Regions from separate parts of the Priestia sp. JNUCC 25 genome, predicted to be linked through region 1. Evidence: riboswitches for the same ligand, from Rfam matches in the RefSeq annotation. Region 1 holds a riboswitch; each other region holds the start of a gene.
The links. A riboswitch is a leader RNA that binds a small molecule or an ion and turns the genes downstream of it on or off. The one in region 1 is predicted to bind S-adenosylmethionine.
Positions count from the first base shown of each region.

Region 1 (4,441 bases):
ATCGGTTACCCCAAGCTTTTGAAACGATGCAACAAGTGTCACCATGGCAAGTCCGAATAGACCTAGCGCTGATGGATCCGCTGTTACAATTTTAACGTGCTGCGTGCTGTTGTTACTCATGTTGTACCTCCCTGATTTTAAAAACACCTTTAAAAAGATACAAAAATGTAGGGGAAGTGTCAATGGATATTTTTGGCCTTTTAAAATCCCATAAGAACAAGCAGTGTAGCGGTTACACTGCTTGTTCTTTAATTTCTTATCATTAAACGTTTTGTAATAAATTTTGTCTGGTTTGTTTTGCGGACTCAACCATGACTTTTAAAGCTTCAACCGTCTCGCTGATTCCTCTTGTTTTAAGGCCGCAGTCGGGATTAATCCAAAATAATGCAGGATCAAGTACCTGCAGAGCGCGGTCAATGTTTCGCTGAAGCTCTTCAAGCTTCGGTACGCGCGGACTGTGGATATCATACACGCCAAGTCCGATTCCTTGATTGTACGTATGTTTTTCAAACGCATAAATTAATTCACCGTGGCTTTTAGACGTTTCAATGGAAATCACGTCGGCTTCAAGCGCTTTGATGGCATCAATAATCTCTTCGAATTCTGAATAGCACATATGCGTGTGAATTTGCGTCTCATTTTGCACCGATACCGTGGCTAGCTTGAACGCATACACCGCAGCGTTCAAGTAGCTGTCCCAGTTTTCTCGTTTTAACGGCAATCCTTCACGCAGTGCCGGTTCATCTACTTGAATCATTGAAATGCCCTGACTTTCAAGTGCTTCTACTTCTTTTCTAAGAGCAAGCGCAATTTGATTTGCCACGTCGTAGCGCGGGATATCATCACGCACAAACGACCAATTTAAAATCGTAATCGGACCCGTCAGCATTCCTTTAACCGGCTTATTTGTTAGAGACTGTGCGTAGACCGTTTCTTTGATCGTCATCGCCTGCTCATACGATACATCTCCGTAAATAAGCGGCGGCTTCACGCAGCGAGAACCGTAAGATTGCACCCAGCCAAACTTCGTAAACTGAAAGCCTCCTAATTTCTCACCGAAGTATTCGACCATGTCCGTACGCTCAAACTCTCCGTGCACAAGGACATCTAAGCCGATGTCTTCTTGAATTTCAATCCATTTTTTTATTTCCTCGTTAATGTACGCTTCATATGCTTCATCGCTTAACTCGCCTTTACGCCATTTTAAACGCTCTTTTCGCACTTCTTTTGTTTGCGGAAAGCTTCCAATCGTTGTCGTTGGAAGAAGCGGCAGTTGAAACGCTTCTTGCTGAACGCGTTGACGTACGTCAAACGGCGCTTGACGCGCTGCTTTATAGCTGTGCAGCTGCTTCAGCTCTTTTTGCACGTCTTGATGATTTCGAAAAGATGAACCATTTAATGCTTGAATCGCCTGTTTGCTTACGTTTATTTCTTCTTCTATCGACTCTTTTCCTTGCTGCACTGCTTTTGTTAAAAGCGTGATTTCCTTTAGCTTTTCATCTGCAAAAGAGAGCGCATTTTTCAATACTGGATCAATGGTTTCTTCATTTTTCACCGTGACAGGAACATGTAATAAACTTGATGAAGGCTGCAGAATCAAACGGTCTTTTGATACGGCTTCTTCAATTTCACTAAGCGTTAAAAGCTGTTCGTCCAAATTTTCACGCCAAATGTTTCGTCCGTCAATCACTCCCGCAGCAAGCACTTTATCAGTTGGAAAACCATATTTATTAAGCGCAGTGAGATTTTCGCCTCGGTCATGCACAAAGTCTAAACCGATTCCTTCAACAGGAAGAGACACAACTTCTTTGTAGTGATCAACGCTGTCAAAATACGTTTGCAAAATGACTTTTACATTCGGTGCCGCTTCCTTCAAAGTTTGATAGACTTCTGTGTAAAGCGCCAGGTCTTCTTTTGATAGCGTTGTAGATAAAATTGGCTCATCTATCTGCACCCACTCTACTCCTTCTGCCTGCAGCTCCGCTAAGATAGTTGCATAAAGTGGAACAAACTGCTCAACTACTTCTTTAAACTCACTTTTTTTATATCCTTTTGACAGCTTCACAAATGTTACTGGACCTAGAATAACGGGCTTTCCTTCAATATTCAGCTTTTCTTTTGCTTCTTTGTAAAACTGAAGCGGGCGATTTTCTACAAGAGACGGCGTACATTCCTCAAGCTCGGGTACGATGTAGTGATAATTTGTGTTAAACCATTTCGTCATCGTAGAAGCTACCGCACCTTTTGTTCCTCTCGCGATATCAAAATACGTTTCAAGCGATACTAGTCCTCCGTCATACTCAAAGCGTTTAGGCACTAAACCAAACATAACAGCTGTATCTAACACGTGATCGTATAAGCTAAAATCGCCGACTGGAATCAATTCAATTCCTGCGTCACGCTGTTTTTTTAGATGCGCTAGACGAAGAGCTTCAATTTCTTGAAGAAAGATACCTTTCTCTAGCTTTCCTGCCCAAAACTGCTCAAGCGCTTTTTTCCATTCTCGTTTTTCACCAATTCTTGGATAACCTAAGTTCGAACTTTTTACACTGCTCATTTTTTCCACTCCCTGTATATTTTTTTATCGGTAAACTAAAAAATCTCTCTTTTCGAAATGAAAAGAGAGATAATACGCATACTTAACTAGAGTTGAGACAGCCTGTTTTTCTCAACACGTATTCCTCACTCCTCTCTATATCCCGTAGAGCTTAAGTGCATACAACAGGCAGGTCTCCTGACTTAGGTTCATAGCTTCCTATCCCTTCCCATTTCAACATGAAACAGTGGTTAATAAGTTGCTCCCCATTACAGTGGCGGGACCGCGCCGGCTTTTCACCGGTCTTCCCTTTTAAGCTGCGTACATTCGTTACACAGCACCTGATGCATTTTTATAAAATTGTCCATTCAAAACATATTCACATAAAATAAAAAGCCTCTCTATCACGAATAGAGAGGCATAGTATCTATGAAATCCTCTCTTATTTTTCAAAGCAGTACGCTTTGCAGGATGTAGCACCTTTTCAACAAGAATGTTAAATGGTTGCCGGGCTTCACAGGGCCAGTCCCTCCGCCTCTCTCAATAAGAGTTTTAATTGTTTATAATATTTTGAATGTAGAGTCATCTTAACACCTTAGATTTATGTTGTCAAAAGAAATTTCAAAAAAATTAGTTTTTAGGAGGCGCTGACGCTAATTTTTGCCTTAACAATTTGTAATCGTCTTTTCGGTGCGTTTCAATTAAATCTTTGGCTCCCTGGTGATATCCTGACGAATAAATATACTCTACCGCTGTTTCGATAAGCTTTCTTTTTTCTTCGGCACACTCCCGGTCCATTAAGGGGAACAGTCTACCTAAAAGGTCATTTAAATCTTCCTTGATAAAACGATCAAGTCCTTCTTGCATCTTTTCGTTTGCCATGATTGCTCCTCCATTTGCTGTGTATGTTCTAAGCCTCTATAAACAGGCATTTCACTGTAAATTTTAAGATAAAGTTAAGTCATTAAACAGTATATCAAGTGAATGTTTTTCTTCAATTACATATGTAATACAAATATATGACAAATATAGAGAATATATCATCATTCATTATCTATTATAACGTTTGACTGAGCCTTCTGCTACAAGGTTTCTGTAAACATTATGCATAATATTCCAAAAATCTGCCTGTGAATTACGGGCAGGCTTTCGGCTAAACATAGCTTTCCATTCTCTTGTTTTTACAAACAATTTCTTCGAGGTCGTCCAAAATCCTTCCAAAGAAGAGGTCCTAATATGTTGTACCTGCTTACAAAAAACTCCATAAAATTATAATTATTTAAAATTAAAGGCGGATCAAAATCAAGAGGAGCACCGGCGCCTCCTGACAATACAAAATCAGTGCCTCTTCCAAACGTAAATGTCCCGTTTCTATTTTTTCTAATAAACTGTTCGTCATATGCATGCACGTGGCTAACGAGAACTTTTTTCACGCGGTGTTCTTGAATTAAATCAAAAAATTCTTGACTTTGAGGAGTCGTTACAGGAAACCCTTCAAGATTTGACCACCGGCCAATATTTGGCTGCGCATGCATGGCTACAACGGTATTACGAGGAGCATCCTCTAGCTGCTGCTCTAAATAATTCAGCTCTCTATCTGTAAATCCGTATATTTTATTCTTGGGACTGATGACATTATTTAATGCGATGCACCGAAAGTTGAAGACAGGAATATCAATGACCCAGTGTACTTTTCCGATAGTGGCTCTGAAGTTTTCGAGATTGCTTTCATCAAGGTACAGTTCATCATGATTCCCTACGCATACAAACATAGGAATGTTTGATGCGATTTTTTCGACAACCTTAACAAAGTGCTCCAAATACTCTTTTTTCCCTGTATAGACGGTGTCTCCCCTATGAATAATAAACAGCGGGTTCAATTCCACCGCCTTTTTTAATACAAGC
Region 1 covers NZ_CM132211.1:3,410,595-3,415,035, forward strand. Annotated here, with positions in the region: gene JNUCC25_RS17750 (acetate uptake transporter) at 1-120, opposite strand, end outside; gene metE (5-methyltetrahydropteroyltriglutamate--homocysteine S-methyltransferase) at 263-2,557, opposite strand; cobalamin riboswitch at 2,708-2,896, opposite strand; SAM riboswitch class I at 2,976-3,086, opposite strand; gene JNUCC25_RS17760 (hypothetical protein) at 3,167-3,418, opposite strand; gene JNUCC25_RS17765 (metallophosphoesterase family protein) at 3,718-4,441, opposite strand, start outside.

Region 2 (4,441 bases), 2.1 Mb from region 1:
ATTTTTCCAATTTCTTCAATGATACCTGTGAACATTTTCTTCACCTGCTTTGGCGCTATTCCAACTTCTTATACCGTTTTGAAATAGCAGCTGCTTTTTTTTCATATTTATCTTTCCCCCAACCACTGAAAATAAAAAAGCCCCTTGAACAAATGTCCAAGGGGTCGGCTGAGCTGAATCAGTTTTATCTATGCAAAATTCCGCTAATTGTATACGAAATAAACAGTTATATTTTGTGTACAAAAACAAGGGTAGCTTTAAAAAAGGCAAACGTGTCCCTTATTAATTCAACACAAAAAAACAACTGTGCTTCCTGATCCTTCTCCCATCCAGACTTTTACTGTCGGCTCTAGATTTTAACTAGATCCACCGCTAACATACATCGTATGAAAACGGGTCACGGGCTTAAAAGCATACGCTTTATCACCGCCGGTTGGGACTTACACCCGACCCCGAAGGATAATATATTCGACTGCTATAGTCTTATTTGTTTTACATTATAGCAAAGTAAAATCGACTTGTCACATCATTTAACTTCGTTTTTTCACATCTATTCTTTAAAATCCAGCTTTTAGCTTATTTTTTCTTTTTTAATACATAGCATCCATACAAAAGCTAGTCCAATATAGCCAAATATCGGATACAAAAACTCAAGAAGCTGGGCATATCCGAATTGCCCAATAATAAAGCAGGCCAAGATAATAAACGCAAAAGCTTGTTTGTCATTCAGGGGAAGAAATGACTGAAGCTGCTTAGCGATTCCAAATACATTTCCAATCAATGTAGTAAAAATCTCGCCTAACACAACTACCGTAAATAAAACATTCACCCACGCTGAGATATTTTTAACAACGGCACTCATCGGAATATCAAGTTGAAATGAATAAGGCAAATTGGAAAGGGCAAGATGAGTAGAAACAAGCATAAACGTAAGTACACACCCTCCTATTACGGCCCCTTTTTTAATCACGCTCCTATCTTTCACGGAGCTTCCTAATGGAACCAAAACGGCCTGAGCCAAAGCTAGATTTAGGGAAATATATAAAAAGGGACTAACCGCCCACTTCCACTGCGTGACGAGCGTTAAATCCGGCTTCGTTTGAATCAGTGAGAAATAGCTGATATTTGGTACAAAGATGATAAAAGCAAATGAAAGCATCATCGGCACAACAAGAGAATTAACCATTAAAATACCGTTAATTCCTTTTGCGATAAATATATAAGTTAAAACAATTGTAAAAATCATCCCAACAGGAGGCCACAGTCCAAACTGTTCTTTTCCTATTGCCCCCGTACTCGCTAGCATGACTGAAGTTACTCCAAATAAAATGACAATCATTACACCGTTTACCGCTTTTCCAAGCACATCACCAAATAAATATGTATTAAGCTGCTGATAAGAAGAAGCCCCAATTGCGTGCGAAAGCAGCATCATTTTTGAACCTAGCCAAATAAAAAACAAGCCGCTGACCAAAATTCCGACCATTCCAAGTTCCCCGTACTGTGTAAAAAATTGAACGATTTCCTTGCCTGTTGCAAAACCGGCTCCTACAACGGTGCCTACATACGTAGCAGCAACCTGCAGCGTGAGTTTCCACCTTTTCATGCCCATCACCCTTCTACCCTTCATAGTTCACTATATGTAGAAACGATTAAAAAAAGACGAGCCTTTTTACGTGTAAATCTACGCATATCCCAGCGCTTGTACCTTTTCGTTTATTTTTTATTTTTCATTTTCTTTTTGTATTTCTCACAAAAAACTCCTTAACCCCTAACATAACAGTCATTTTTAAACAAAATATACGGATATTTTCCCTTCAGCTTTTAAATTTCCCTCAATATTTGCTGGAAATTCACAATTTACTGTTGTATAATTTCTAAAAATCAGATAAATTATTAAATAAGTATTCTTTCTATTTAAAAAAATATGTTTCAATTATATACAATTGATTCTTATCATGAGAGGTGGAGGGACTGGCCCTTTGAAACCTCAGCAACCAGTCGTTAGAGACATGGTGCTAAATCCAGCAAGCAATTTATTGCTTGGAAGATAAGAAGGCGAAAAAAGTCTTCTTCTTAAGAAGACTTTTTCTATTTTATCGGCATATTGCATAAAACGAATCACTCGTGAAATAGAAGCGGAACAATTTAAGGAGGTTTTGACATGGGGTTACTTGAAGATTTAAAGTCTAAAATTTTAATTGGGGATGGTGCCACTGGTACCCTCCTTTACTCACACGGTATTGACAGCTGTTTTGAAGAACTAAACATCACCAAACCAGAAGAGGTTTCTCGTATTCACAGAGCCTATGTAGAAGCTGGTGCAAACGTTATTCAAACAAATACGTACGCTGCTAATTATCAAAAACTTGCCCGTTATGGATTAGAAGATTCAGTCAAAGACATCAATGTTGCTGGTGTAAAATTAGCGAAACAAGCTGCAAAAGATCAGGCTTACGTGGTTGGTACACTCGGCGGAATTCGTTCTTTCCAAAAAAACGCTATTAGTTTAGAAGAGGTTAAGCGAAGCATTCGTGAACAAATGTTTTGGCTTTTAAATGAAGGCGTGGATGGCCTTTTATTTGAAACATACTATGATTTCGAAGAATTAAAGACCGTTCTTACACTGGCAAGAAAAGAAACGGATAAGCCTATTATTACCCACGTTTCCCTGCATGATATTGGCGTGCTGCAAGATGGCCGTCCTTTAGCAGATGCATTAAAAGAATTAGAAGCGTTGGGAGCAGATGTTGTCGGGCTAAACTGCCGCTTAGGTCCTTATCATATGATTCAGTCTCTTGAAGAAGTACCGCTTCCTGATCGTGCTTTCTTATCTGCTTACCCTAATGCCAGCCTTCCGGCGTATGTGGAAGGAAAGCTGGAATATGAAACTAATGAAGACTACTTTGTAGAAAGCGCGCGTTTATTCCGCGAACAAGGGGTTCGCTTAATTGGAGGATGCTGCGGTACAACACCAGCTCACGTACGCGCAATGTCATCTGCCTTAAAAGACCTGCCTCCGATTACAAGCAAAGTCGTTAAAATGAGACCAGCCGTTACGGTTCAAGAGCGTGAGCAGCAGGATAAACCTCATATGCATGAAATTGTGAAGAAACGCCGCTCGGTTATCGTCGAGCTAGATCCGCCTAAACAGCTTGGTCCGACGAAATTTTTAGAAGGCGCAAAAGCACTTGATAAAGTCGGCGTAGATGCTATTACATTAGCTGATAATTCTCTTGCCTCACCTCGCATCAGCAACTTGGCAATGGCAACACTGATGCAGCAAGAAACAAAAGCACGACCGCTTATTCATATTACCTGTCGCGACCGAAATTTAATTGGACTTCAATCTCATTTAATGGGACTTCATACGCTAGGAATGAATCAAGTGCTTGCAATTACCGGTGATCCGTCAAAAGTTGGCGATTTCCCTGGCGCCACTTCGGTCTACGATTTATCTTCATTTGACTTGATTAGTTTAATCGCTCAGTTTAATGAAGGACTATCTTATTCCGGTAAACCGCTTGGTCAAAAAACCAATTTTTCCATCGCAGCTGCCTTTAATCCAAACGTGCGTCACTTAGACCGAGCCGTTCAGCGTTTGGAAAAGAAAATCGACTGCGGGGCTCACTATTTCATTACTCAGCCTCTCTATTCAACTAAGCAAATTGAAGAGGTATATGAAGCAACCAAACATTTAACAACACCGGTATACATCGGGATCATGCCGTTAACAAGCGCAAGAAATGCTCGATTTATTCACCATGAAGTACCTGGAATTAAATTATCAGAAGATATTCTAGAACGCATGGATGCAACGGGAAATGACCGGATTCGCGGTGAAGTCGAAGGTCTTGCGATTGCAAAGAACTTAATTGATACAGCATATGAGTTATTTGACGGTATTTACTTAATTACGCCGTTTATGCGCTATGAAATGACCGAGATTCTAACACGCTATATTCATGACAAGCAACTTGTTACATCAGAAAGGAAGATATAAATGAGCTCACTTATCGAACAACAACTAAAGAAGCGAATACTCGTCATCGATGGAGCAATGGGAACGATGATTCAAGATGCTGATTTAACCGCTGAAGATTTTGGCGGCGAAGAATATGAAGGCTGTAACGAATATTTGACTCGAACAGCGCCTCATGTGATTCAGCGCATTCATGAAGAGTACTTTGCAGCAGGTGCCGACATCATTGAAACCAATACGTTTGGCTCAACATCTACCGTACTTGATGAATACGATTTAGGTCACTTGGCTTATGAATTGAATATCGAAGCTGTGAAGCTTGCTTGTGCAGCCCGCGATAAATATTCAACTCCCGAATGGCCTAGGTTCGTAGCTGGAGCTATCGGTCCTACCACTAAAACTCTCTCTGTTACCGGAGGCATTACATTCCCTGAGTTAGTAGAATCGTACGAAGAGCAA
Region 2 covers NZ_CM132211.1:1,277,952-1,282,392, reverse strand. Annotated here, with positions in the region: gene ribE (riboflavin synthase) at 1-35, opposite strand, end outside; FMN riboswitch at 314-464, opposite strand; gene JNUCC25_RS06530 (YkvI family membrane protein) at 572-1,606, opposite strand; SAM riboswitch class I at 1,951-2,057, shown strand; gene JNUCC25_RS06525 (bifunctional homocysteine S-methyltransferase/methylenetetrahydrofolate reductase) at 2,165-4,003, shown strand; gene metH (methionine synthase) at 4,004-4,441, shown strand, end outside.
Region 2: another riboswitch for S-adenosylmethionine. It lies ahead of JNUCC25_RS06525 (bifunctional homocysteine S-methyltransferase/methylenetetrahydrofolate reductase); the one in region 1 lies ahead of metE (5-methyltetrahydropteroyltriglutamate--homocysteine S-methyltransferase).

Region 3 (4,441 bases), 1.2 Mb from region 1:
CCGCCAATTATCGTGAATTTGCCCGGCAAGGTATACGGTTAAGTTCATTATGTAGAAGTCCTCCTCTAACTAAAGTTTGTTTTATTTTATCAAATGTAAGCGGATAATACGAATGATTTGAATGGGCTACTTTTCCAAAAATAAGGTTATAGTAGACAAATAGCTAAAAAAGAGAAACAATAGAAGGCGTATTGCTAATTAAAGAAAGGATGTACATGATGACAGAAACAGTGCTACAAGTAGATCATGTCAGTAAAGTAATTGGGAAGAAAACCATTTTGCATGATGTATCCTTATCGGTTGAGCGCGGTGAGATTTTCGGATTGCTTGGTCCAAATGGTTCTGGAAAGACAACGCTAATTCGTACCGTCGTAGGACTCATTAAAGAAACAGAGGGCACGATTACCGTTAACGGCTTTCCTTTAAAAGAACAGTTTACATCAGCTATGAAATCAATTGGAGCGATTATTGAAAACCCTGAGTTTTATGATTATCTGACGGGCTATCAAAATTTAAAACACTTTGCGAATATGCATGAAGGGATCACATCAGAACGCTTGGATGAAGTGATTGCTTTAGTAAAGCTTGAAAACAGCATTCATGCAAAAGTGAAGACGTATTCTCTTGGGATGAGACAGCGTTTAGGAGTGGCTCAAGCTATTTTACATAAGCCTGCATTGCTTTTATTAGACGAACCAACAAATGGTCTAGACCCAGCGGGAATGAGAGAATTTCGTACATATTTACAAACGCTTTGCAGGGAAGAAGGAATTTCAATCTTAATCGCGAGCCACTTATTAAAAGAAGTAGAAGCACTATGTGACCGCGTTGGCATTATTCAAGACGGTGAGTTAAAAGCCATTCAAGATCTATCTCCAAATCGTCAAGATCAAGGAATGTACGTAGAATTTGAAGTGTCTGATGCGCAAAAAGCAGCGGATCTTTTATCACAAGAATTTGAAGTAACGATGAGATCACATAGTATCGACGTGGCGATTGTAAAAGAACAAATTCCAGCTGTGAATAAAAAATTAGTGGACAGCAATATTTTAGTCTACCGAATCACTCCTGTGTATGAGACGCTTGAAGATTCGTTTATGTCCGTTACGGAAGGAGAGCACCATGCTTAAGTTAATTCAAAATGAACATATGAAATGGTTTCATAAAAGAAGTACAAAAGTCACGTTTATTACAATCGGTATTTTAACTCTTTGTATGGCTCTTTTAATGAAGAAAGTAGCAAACAGTGCAGGAACAGAAGACAACATTTTGAACTTCCTGTCATTTAGTTCAGGTATGCTCATTCTTGTTCAATTTTTTGCTCTTGCTGTTGGAGGGTCAATGGTTGCAAAAGAGTTTGAAGCAGGTACCATTAAGCTTCTTTTAATTCGTCCTGCTAGACGTTCAACGATTTTAGCATCCAAGTACCTAACCCTCATTTTAATTAGCTTGTATTATTTACTGAGCTATTTGCTTTTTTCGTTTGTATGGGGAGCATTGTTCTTTGGCTTTACCAGTCTAGAAGGAGATGCGCAGCTGCTTAAAAACATTACGCGTACGTATGATAGTGCGTATATGGAAACGTTTATGATGATGACGTTCGCATTCATGCTGTCGTCTTTATTTAGAAACAGCGCGCTTGCTTCAAGTCTAGCTATTGTCGTAAGTATCGGGGCAAAAGCTGTAACAGGACTAGTATCAGAGTTTGGTTTATGGTGGGGGAAATTTTTACTGTTCGCCAACACAAACTTTGTGCAGTATATGGACGGAATGAAGACGATGTTTGACGGCATGACGATTCCATTTTCAATCTTCGTCTTAGTCGCGCATTTTGTCTTCTTTATGGGCGTAGCTTGGGCAGCGTTTTTAAAACGAGACGTAGCTAATTGATGTGAGAATTTTCGCACTATATATTTTTCTGAAATAGCATTTGACAATTAAATAAAAAGAGATTACAGTAGTGAAAGACTATTTTTAAAACAACTATAAACTTCTTATCAAGAGAGACGGAGGGACTGGCCCTATGATGTCTCGGCAACTGGCTGTACGCAGTGCGGTGCCAAATCCAGCAGACGATGTTTCGTTTGGAAGATGAGAAGGGTAATCTTATGATACAAAATAAGAGACCTCTTCTTATCAATAAGAAGAGGTCTTTTTTTATTACGTAAACAAGAGGTGTTAAGAATGGAACAACAAAAAGGAAACGGCTGGGCGCTGTTACCGCTGGGCGTCTTTTTAGTCCTGTTTGTCGGATCAGGAATTATAACGGGAGACTTTTATAAGCTGCCTGTATTAGTAGCCATTATCATTGCAGCCATTGTGGCGCTGGCTATGAACCGCAAAGATTCACTTAATGTAAAAGTGGAGCGTTTTGCTAAAGGAGCAGGACATCCTGATATCATTATTATGGTGCTTATTTTTATTTTAGCAGGTGCTTTTTCTGAAGTCGCTAAAGGCATGGGAGCTGTGGATTCAACGGTAAACTTAGCGCTTTCTGTGCTTCCGCAAAGCTTAGTCGTAGCAGGAATCTTTGTTATTGGCGCATTCATTTCAATTTCGATGGGAACATCAATGGGAACAATTGCTGCGCTGGGACCTATCGCTGTAGGAATCAGTGAGCAAGCGCATGTTTCTGTTACATTGGCAATAGCCGGTGTGATTGGCGGTGCAATGTTTGGTGATAATTTATCTGTTGTCTCTGATACAACGATCGCGGCAGTTCGTACGCAAAAAACAAATATGACAGATAAATTGAAAGTAAACTTTTTTATCGTACTTCCTGCAGCGATTGTTACAGTGATTCTATTGCTTGTAATGACGCTAGGAAACACGTCATCAGTAGAAATTAAAGATTTCAGCTGGTTTAAAATCTTGCCTTATATCGGCGTACTCATTGCTGCAGTATTTGGTGCAAACGTATTAAGCATTTTAACCGGAGGAATTGTGCTAGCCGGCGTGATTGGATTAGCTGACGGAAGCTACACGCTTTCTTCTCTTGCTAAAACTGTGACAGAAGGTATTGGCGGAATGTCAGAGTTAATTATTTTATCTCTGTTAATTGGCGGAATGGTTGAGCTTATTCGCTATAATGGCGGTATTCAGTTCTTATTGAATTTATTAACACGACGCATTCAAACAAAAAAAGGCGGAGAATTCAGCATCGCCGGATTGGTAAGTTTAACTAATTTAGCGACGGCTAATAACACGATTTCAATTATTACAGCAGGTCCGTTAGCAAAAGAAATCTCTGATAAGTATTCAATTGATAATCGTAAATCAGCCAGTCTGCTGGACTTGTTTTCATGCAGCGTTCAAGGGCTTATCCCTTACGGCGCACAAATGCTTCTCGCAGCAGGATTTGCTAAAGTTTCACCGATTGAGATTATTCCATTTACATTCTATCCAATGTTAACAGCGGTTTGCGGAATCATTGCGATTGTAATTGGATTTCCTCGTTTAAATAAAAAGTCTAAGTCATCTAAAGAAGCTGCGTAATATGAAACCCTTAAAAAGAATGTTCTTTTTAAGGGTTTTTTACTGTTTGAAAAAATCAGTCGGCTTTTCTTCATCTAACTCCTTCCAAAGCGTCTCATTTTGTTTAAGTGCATAAGCCGCTCCTACAATTTCAATTCCGCATAATAAAATAAATAATAAAATACCCATGAAATGACCTCCTTACGTAAATGAATAAAAACACGATGGTAACGGGTTTAGCTTCTTGCTGTTTCACTTTATAATGAGAATAAAGTATGAAACGCGTTTCAGCGCAAGAGAAAAAGGTGAAAACATGACAAATATCCGAGATATCGCAAAAAAAGCGGGTGTATCTGTTTCGACTGTATCCCGGGTGCTAAATCATCATCCGTATGTAAAAGAAGAGAAACGCCGGCTGGTAGAGCAGGTTATTCACGAACTTAATTATGAACAAAACATTAATGCCGTTCACTTATCAAAAGGGAAAACAAATATGATTGCCGTCGTCTTGCCTTTTATTAATCATCCGTATTTTAGTCTGCTTTTAGAAGGAGTGGCATCTAAAGCGTTAGAAAAGCAGTATCAGCTTGTTATTTGTCAGACGAACTATGATGTGAAAAAAGAAGAAGAAGCGCTTCATATGCTGAAAACAAAGCAAGTTGATGGAGTGATTGTTTGTTCTAGAGCAAGCAGCTGGAGCACGATTGAATATTATCAGCAGCACGGGCCGATAGCCGTGTGCGAAAACGTACAGAATCGTTCTATTCGCTCCGTATACGTTGATCATTATGCAGCTTTTAAGCAGGCGCTTATGTATTTAAAAGAAAAAGGATATACGGATATTGGCTACTGTATTGGAAGAATGACGGGTACAAATAGCCTGCAGCGGCAACAAGCATACAAAGAATATGTAGAAAGAATAAATCAGCCTTATCATCCGGAATGGGTTTTTCAAGGCTGTTTGAAC
Region 3 covers NZ_CM132211.1:2,224,395-2,228,835, forward strand. Annotated here, with positions in the region: gene JNUCC25_RS11280 (YtoQ family protein) at 1-48, opposite strand, end outside; gene JNUCC25_RS11285 (ABC transporter ATP-binding protein) at 219-1,130, shown strand; gene JNUCC25_RS11290 (ABC transporter permease) at 1,123-1,890, shown strand; SAM riboswitch class I at 1,992-2,098, shown strand; gene JNUCC25_RS11295 (Na+/H+ antiporter NhaC family protein) at 2,185-3,495, shown strand; gene JNUCC25_RS11300 (hypothetical protein) at 3,535-3,663, opposite strand; gene JNUCC25_RS11305 (LacI family DNA-binding transcriptional regulator) at 3,788-4,441, shown strand, end outside.
Region 3: another riboswitch for S-adenosylmethionine. It lies ahead of JNUCC25_RS11295 (Na+/H+ antiporter NhaC family protein); the one in region 1 lies ahead of metE (5-methyltetrahydropteroyltriglutamate--homocysteine S-methyltransferase).

Region 4 (4,441 bases), 1.3 Mb from region 1:
AACGACGAAAAAGTCGAAATAATAGCCATTCCATCATAAAAAAACCTCCAGTGATTAGTCATAGCCACAGTATGACCATTTTTCACTGAAGGTATAAGATATCTTTATCTTTTTACTTCGTAATATTCAATCCATTCTTTGTCTGGACCGTAGAAAAATAAGTATCTTGCTCCATTTGGCAAAGTTACAATGTTTTCTTCCACAAATGAAACGCCTGCTGATTTTAAACGCTCAAACTCCTCTTCAATTCCGTCTACTGCCAGCGCAAAATGATGAACTTTACCTTCGTTAGGTAAGCTTGAGTTATACCCTTGAATTAACTCTACAATTACATTGCCTTCTAAACCTAGAAAAGCTAGCTTCAAAGACGGATCGGTATGTGGTAGTTTTTCGATGAGCTCTAATCCCACTTTTTGCGTATAGAACTCAATAGATTCTTCTATATCCTTTACTTGAACGCCTACATGTTCAAATTTTAAAATTGTCATATGCATCACCCGTATCTATAGTATGTAAAAACTATGAAATATATTAAAGAGAAAGGATATAGAAGTCAATATAGGGCTGCTTATCAGGAAAGGGCTCTTAAATCATATTTTTGCTGGAGTGAATAGGGTAGAGGCTTCCCTCAAGTGCAAACGAAATTTTGCCTGTTTCTTCAGAGACAACTAAAATTAATGCATCCGATTTTTCCGACATTCCAATGGCTGCACGGTGACGTGTTCCCAATTTTTTGGTCGTTGAAATAATAGACGAGAGAGGTAAAACATTAGCAGCTGAGATAAGCTGATTATTTCTAATTAGGACGGCTCCGTCATGTAAGGGTGTCCCTGGATAGAACAGCGTCTCAACTAGCGTAGCGCTGACAGGAGCTTGAATAGGCATTCCTTTTTGAATAAGAGGGTCTACATTTTGTTCCCGTTCAATGACAATTAAAGCGCCGTGACGTTTCTCAGAAAGGTTATGAATAGCTAAGGACAGAGCAGCATATTCAAATGTATAAGGCGATAAGTAATGACGCAAGTAATAAGAGGCAGCCGTAGCTTGAACATCTTGAAATAACTTTCGCATCTCCTCAAAATCACATAGTATACAATGATCACTCGTGTCTAAATGTTTAACTAAATTAGAGGCTTCAGTTGAAATCTGCTGTAAATATGTTCGCACATTATTTTTAATTGTATCGTCTAATTGAAAAGGTTGTCTCTCCATCTTATATAGCTCCTATCTGTCAGTCAGTGTTATCTGTAATGTGTGCTAATGTGGGTGAATTATCCGTAAAGCTTATAAATCCCTTATTAATTTTATAGAGAGGTTTTGTGTTTTATTTAGCAAGAGAATATAAAAAGTTGGAGAAAAAGAAAGCGTTTTATAAACTGATATGTTCACATTTGGTTTAAATTTACATATGTTGTTTTAAATAAAAGTATAGATATTTCTGTGAATTTAAAGTATAGTTTTCTTATCGGATATATGATTTTTAATGTTGACAAATATTCTAAATATGCTAAAATTTTTAAAAAATGCTTATCAAGAGTGGTGGAGGGATCTGGCCCGTTGAACCCCGGCAACCTGCTTAGCAAGGTGCTAATTCCAGCAAAGTGTGTATCATTTTGAAAGATAAGGTGAAAATTTATTGCCTACCCAGTCTTTCAATATGGAAGACTTTTTATTTTGATATAGCGCAAGCGATAATTTGAGGAGGGACACCAATGACTGTAACCCCCGACTTAAAACAAATCTTTGGGCATGTCGAAGCAAAGTAAGAATTAAATAGTTTCGCTGACTAGACACACTAGAGGCGGTTTTATCCAATTCTAGTGGGTAAAACCGTCTTTTTTTATTGGATAACGCGGATAACTAAGAATTGGAGTGAAGAAAATGGCAGACTTATATACGTACGAAAACTGGAGTGATACGTTTCCAGAGTTCGACAGTGAAGATGAAACAAAAGGAGCCCTTTCAGCATTGCAGTGGGCGTATGATACCTACGGAGATTCAATTATCTATGCATCAAGCTTTGGGATCGAAGGGATCGTGTTAATTGATTTAATTTCAAAAGTGAAAAAAGATGCTGAAATTGTCTTTTTAGATACAGGCGTTCATTTTAAAGAAACATATGAAGTGATTGATGCAATTAAAGAACGCTTCCCTGATTTACGTATTCATATGAAAAAACCGGATTTAACTCTTGCAGAACAAGCTGAAAAACATGGAGATGAGCTTTGGAAGAGTCAGCCTAACTTATGCTGTCAAATTCGAAAAATCATTCCATTAAGAGAATCTCTTGCTCCTTATGATGCGTGGATTTCTGGTTTGAGACGCGAGCAGTCTGAGTCTCGTGCCAGCACGAATTACTTTAATAAGGATGAGAAATTCAAGAAGGTGAAAGTTTGTCCGTTAATTCATTGGTCTTGGAAGGAAATTTGGCGCTATGTGTATAAGCATGATTTACCATATAACAAACTTCATGATCAAGGCTACCCAAGTATCGGCTGTGAACCCTGTACCGCACCTGCCTACAATGTAGACGATTTACGTTCAGGAAGATGGGCAGGTACACAAAAAGTTGAATGCGGATTACACGAATCTTAAATACGAAAGAGCTGAATAAATGATGCTTTTATATGTTGCCTTTATCATTGCGCTTTTTTTTGCAATGAATATTGGGGCAAGCGGTGCAGCAGCAGCTATGGGCGTTTCATACGGCTCCGGTGCGATTAAAAAGCGAAGAGTAGCCCTGTTCATCTGTGCTGTAGGTATTGTGCTCGGAGCCATTATCGGAGGCGGCGAGGTGGTAAAAACCATCAGTTCAGGTATCATACCTGAAAAATTGCTGTCAGTAGAATTAGTTATTATCATTCTGGCTGCTGCAACGCTGTCACTCTTTTTCGCGAATTTAATTGGTATTCCTCTATCAACAAGTGAAGTAACGGTTGGTTCAGTTGTTGGAGTAGGCGTAGCTTATCAATCTCTGTATGTGGAAAAACTTTTAGTTGTCATGTCTTTTTGGATTATTGTTCCGCTAGTTTCATTTGTCATTGCTTTTTTGATTGGAAAAGTGATAAAACGCAGAGCGCATAAAAAAGAAGCAGAGGGAAAGTGGAAAAGAGTTTTAACGATTTTAGTTATAGCGACGGGATTCTTTGAAGCCTTCTCAGCTGGAATGAATAACGTGGCAAATGCTGTCGGTCCTCTAGTAGGAGCTGGATTAATGGATGCCACAACGGGTGTCATAGCAGGCGGATTGGCAGTGGCGCTCGGAGCTCTTTTACTAGGAGGCCGAGTTATTGAAACAAACGGGAAAAAAATTACTCGCTATTCTGTAGGAGAAGGGTGCATTATCTCGGGTACTGGTGCTTCTCTTGTCACAGTCGCTTCACTGTTTGGTTTGCCAGTACCGCTTACACAGGTCACTACGTCTTCTATTATTGGAATAGGAGCAGCGAAAACGGGATTCACGAAAGAACAGCGCGAAGTGGTCATTCAAATGTTAAAGGTTTGGGTGGTATCCCCTGTATTTTCACTCGTAATCTCATATGTTCTTGTGAAATTAGTACTTGAAAGCGACTTATATTCATTTGTGGTGCTAGCTAGCGGATGTATTGCCACAGCAGGTGTTCTAAGCTTGGCTAGAGCGACTAGAAGAAAAAGAGCAAGCTTGCAGTCGGAAAAAGAAAAAATGACTGCGTGATTCAAGTGCTTTTTATTATATTGTGTTAATTATTTAAGGAGGATTTTACAAAATGACAACAATTCAAGCACACGGTGGAGAATTAATTAATTTATATCAACCAACATATGACTACACGTCACTAACAAAAGAAATCGAAGTAGATAACATGGCCCTAAGTGATTTAGAACTAATTGGAATTGGTGCTTACAGCCCAATTACAGGATTTTTAGGAGAAAAAGATTATCAATCAGTTGTTGAAAATATGCGTTTAGCAGATGGAACAGTATGGAGTATTCCTATCACTCTTCCTGTAACAGAAGAGCAAGCTAAAGAATTAAACATTGGCGACAAAGTAAAACTTGTTCAAAACGGCGTAACGTATGGTGTTTTAGAAGTTTCTGAAGTATATACGCCAAATAAAGAAAAAGAAGCGGAGAACGTGTACCGCACGGCAGAACTTGCTCATCCTGGCGTGAAAAAAATGATGGAGCGCCCAAATGTATATGTAGCAGGTCCAATCGTACTTGTAGAACGTACACCTAAAACGCGTTTTGAAAAGTATTACCTAGATCCTACTGAAACAAGAGCAGCATTTGAAGAACGCGGTTGGAAAACAGTTGTTGGATTCCAAACTCGTAACCCTGTTCACCGTGCGCACGAATATATTCAAAAAACGGCATTAGAAATTGTAGACGGCCTGTTTTTAAATCCACTTGTAGGAGAAACAAAGTCAGATGATATCCCAGCAGATATCCGTATGGAAAG
Region 4 covers NZ_CM132211.1:4,711,192-4,715,632, reverse strand. Annotated here, with positions in the region: gene JNUCC25_RS24765 (potassium channel family protein) at 1-37, opposite strand, end outside; gene JNUCC25_RS24760 (VOC family protein) at 105-488, opposite strand; gene cdaS (sporulation-specific diadenylate cyclase CdaS) at 586-1,212, opposite strand; SAM riboswitch class I at 1,525-1,627, shown strand; gene JNUCC25_RS24750 (phosphoadenylyl-sulfate reductase) at 1,882-2,595, shown strand; gene JNUCC25_RS24745 (inorganic phosphate transporter) at 2,615-3,694, shown strand; gene sat (sulfate adenylyltransferase) at 3,747-4,441, shown strand, end outside.
Region 4: another riboswitch for S-adenosylmethionine. It lies ahead of JNUCC25_RS24750 (phosphoadenylyl-sulfate reductase); the one in region 1 lies ahead of metE (5-methyltetrahydropteroyltriglutamate--homocysteine S-methyltransferase).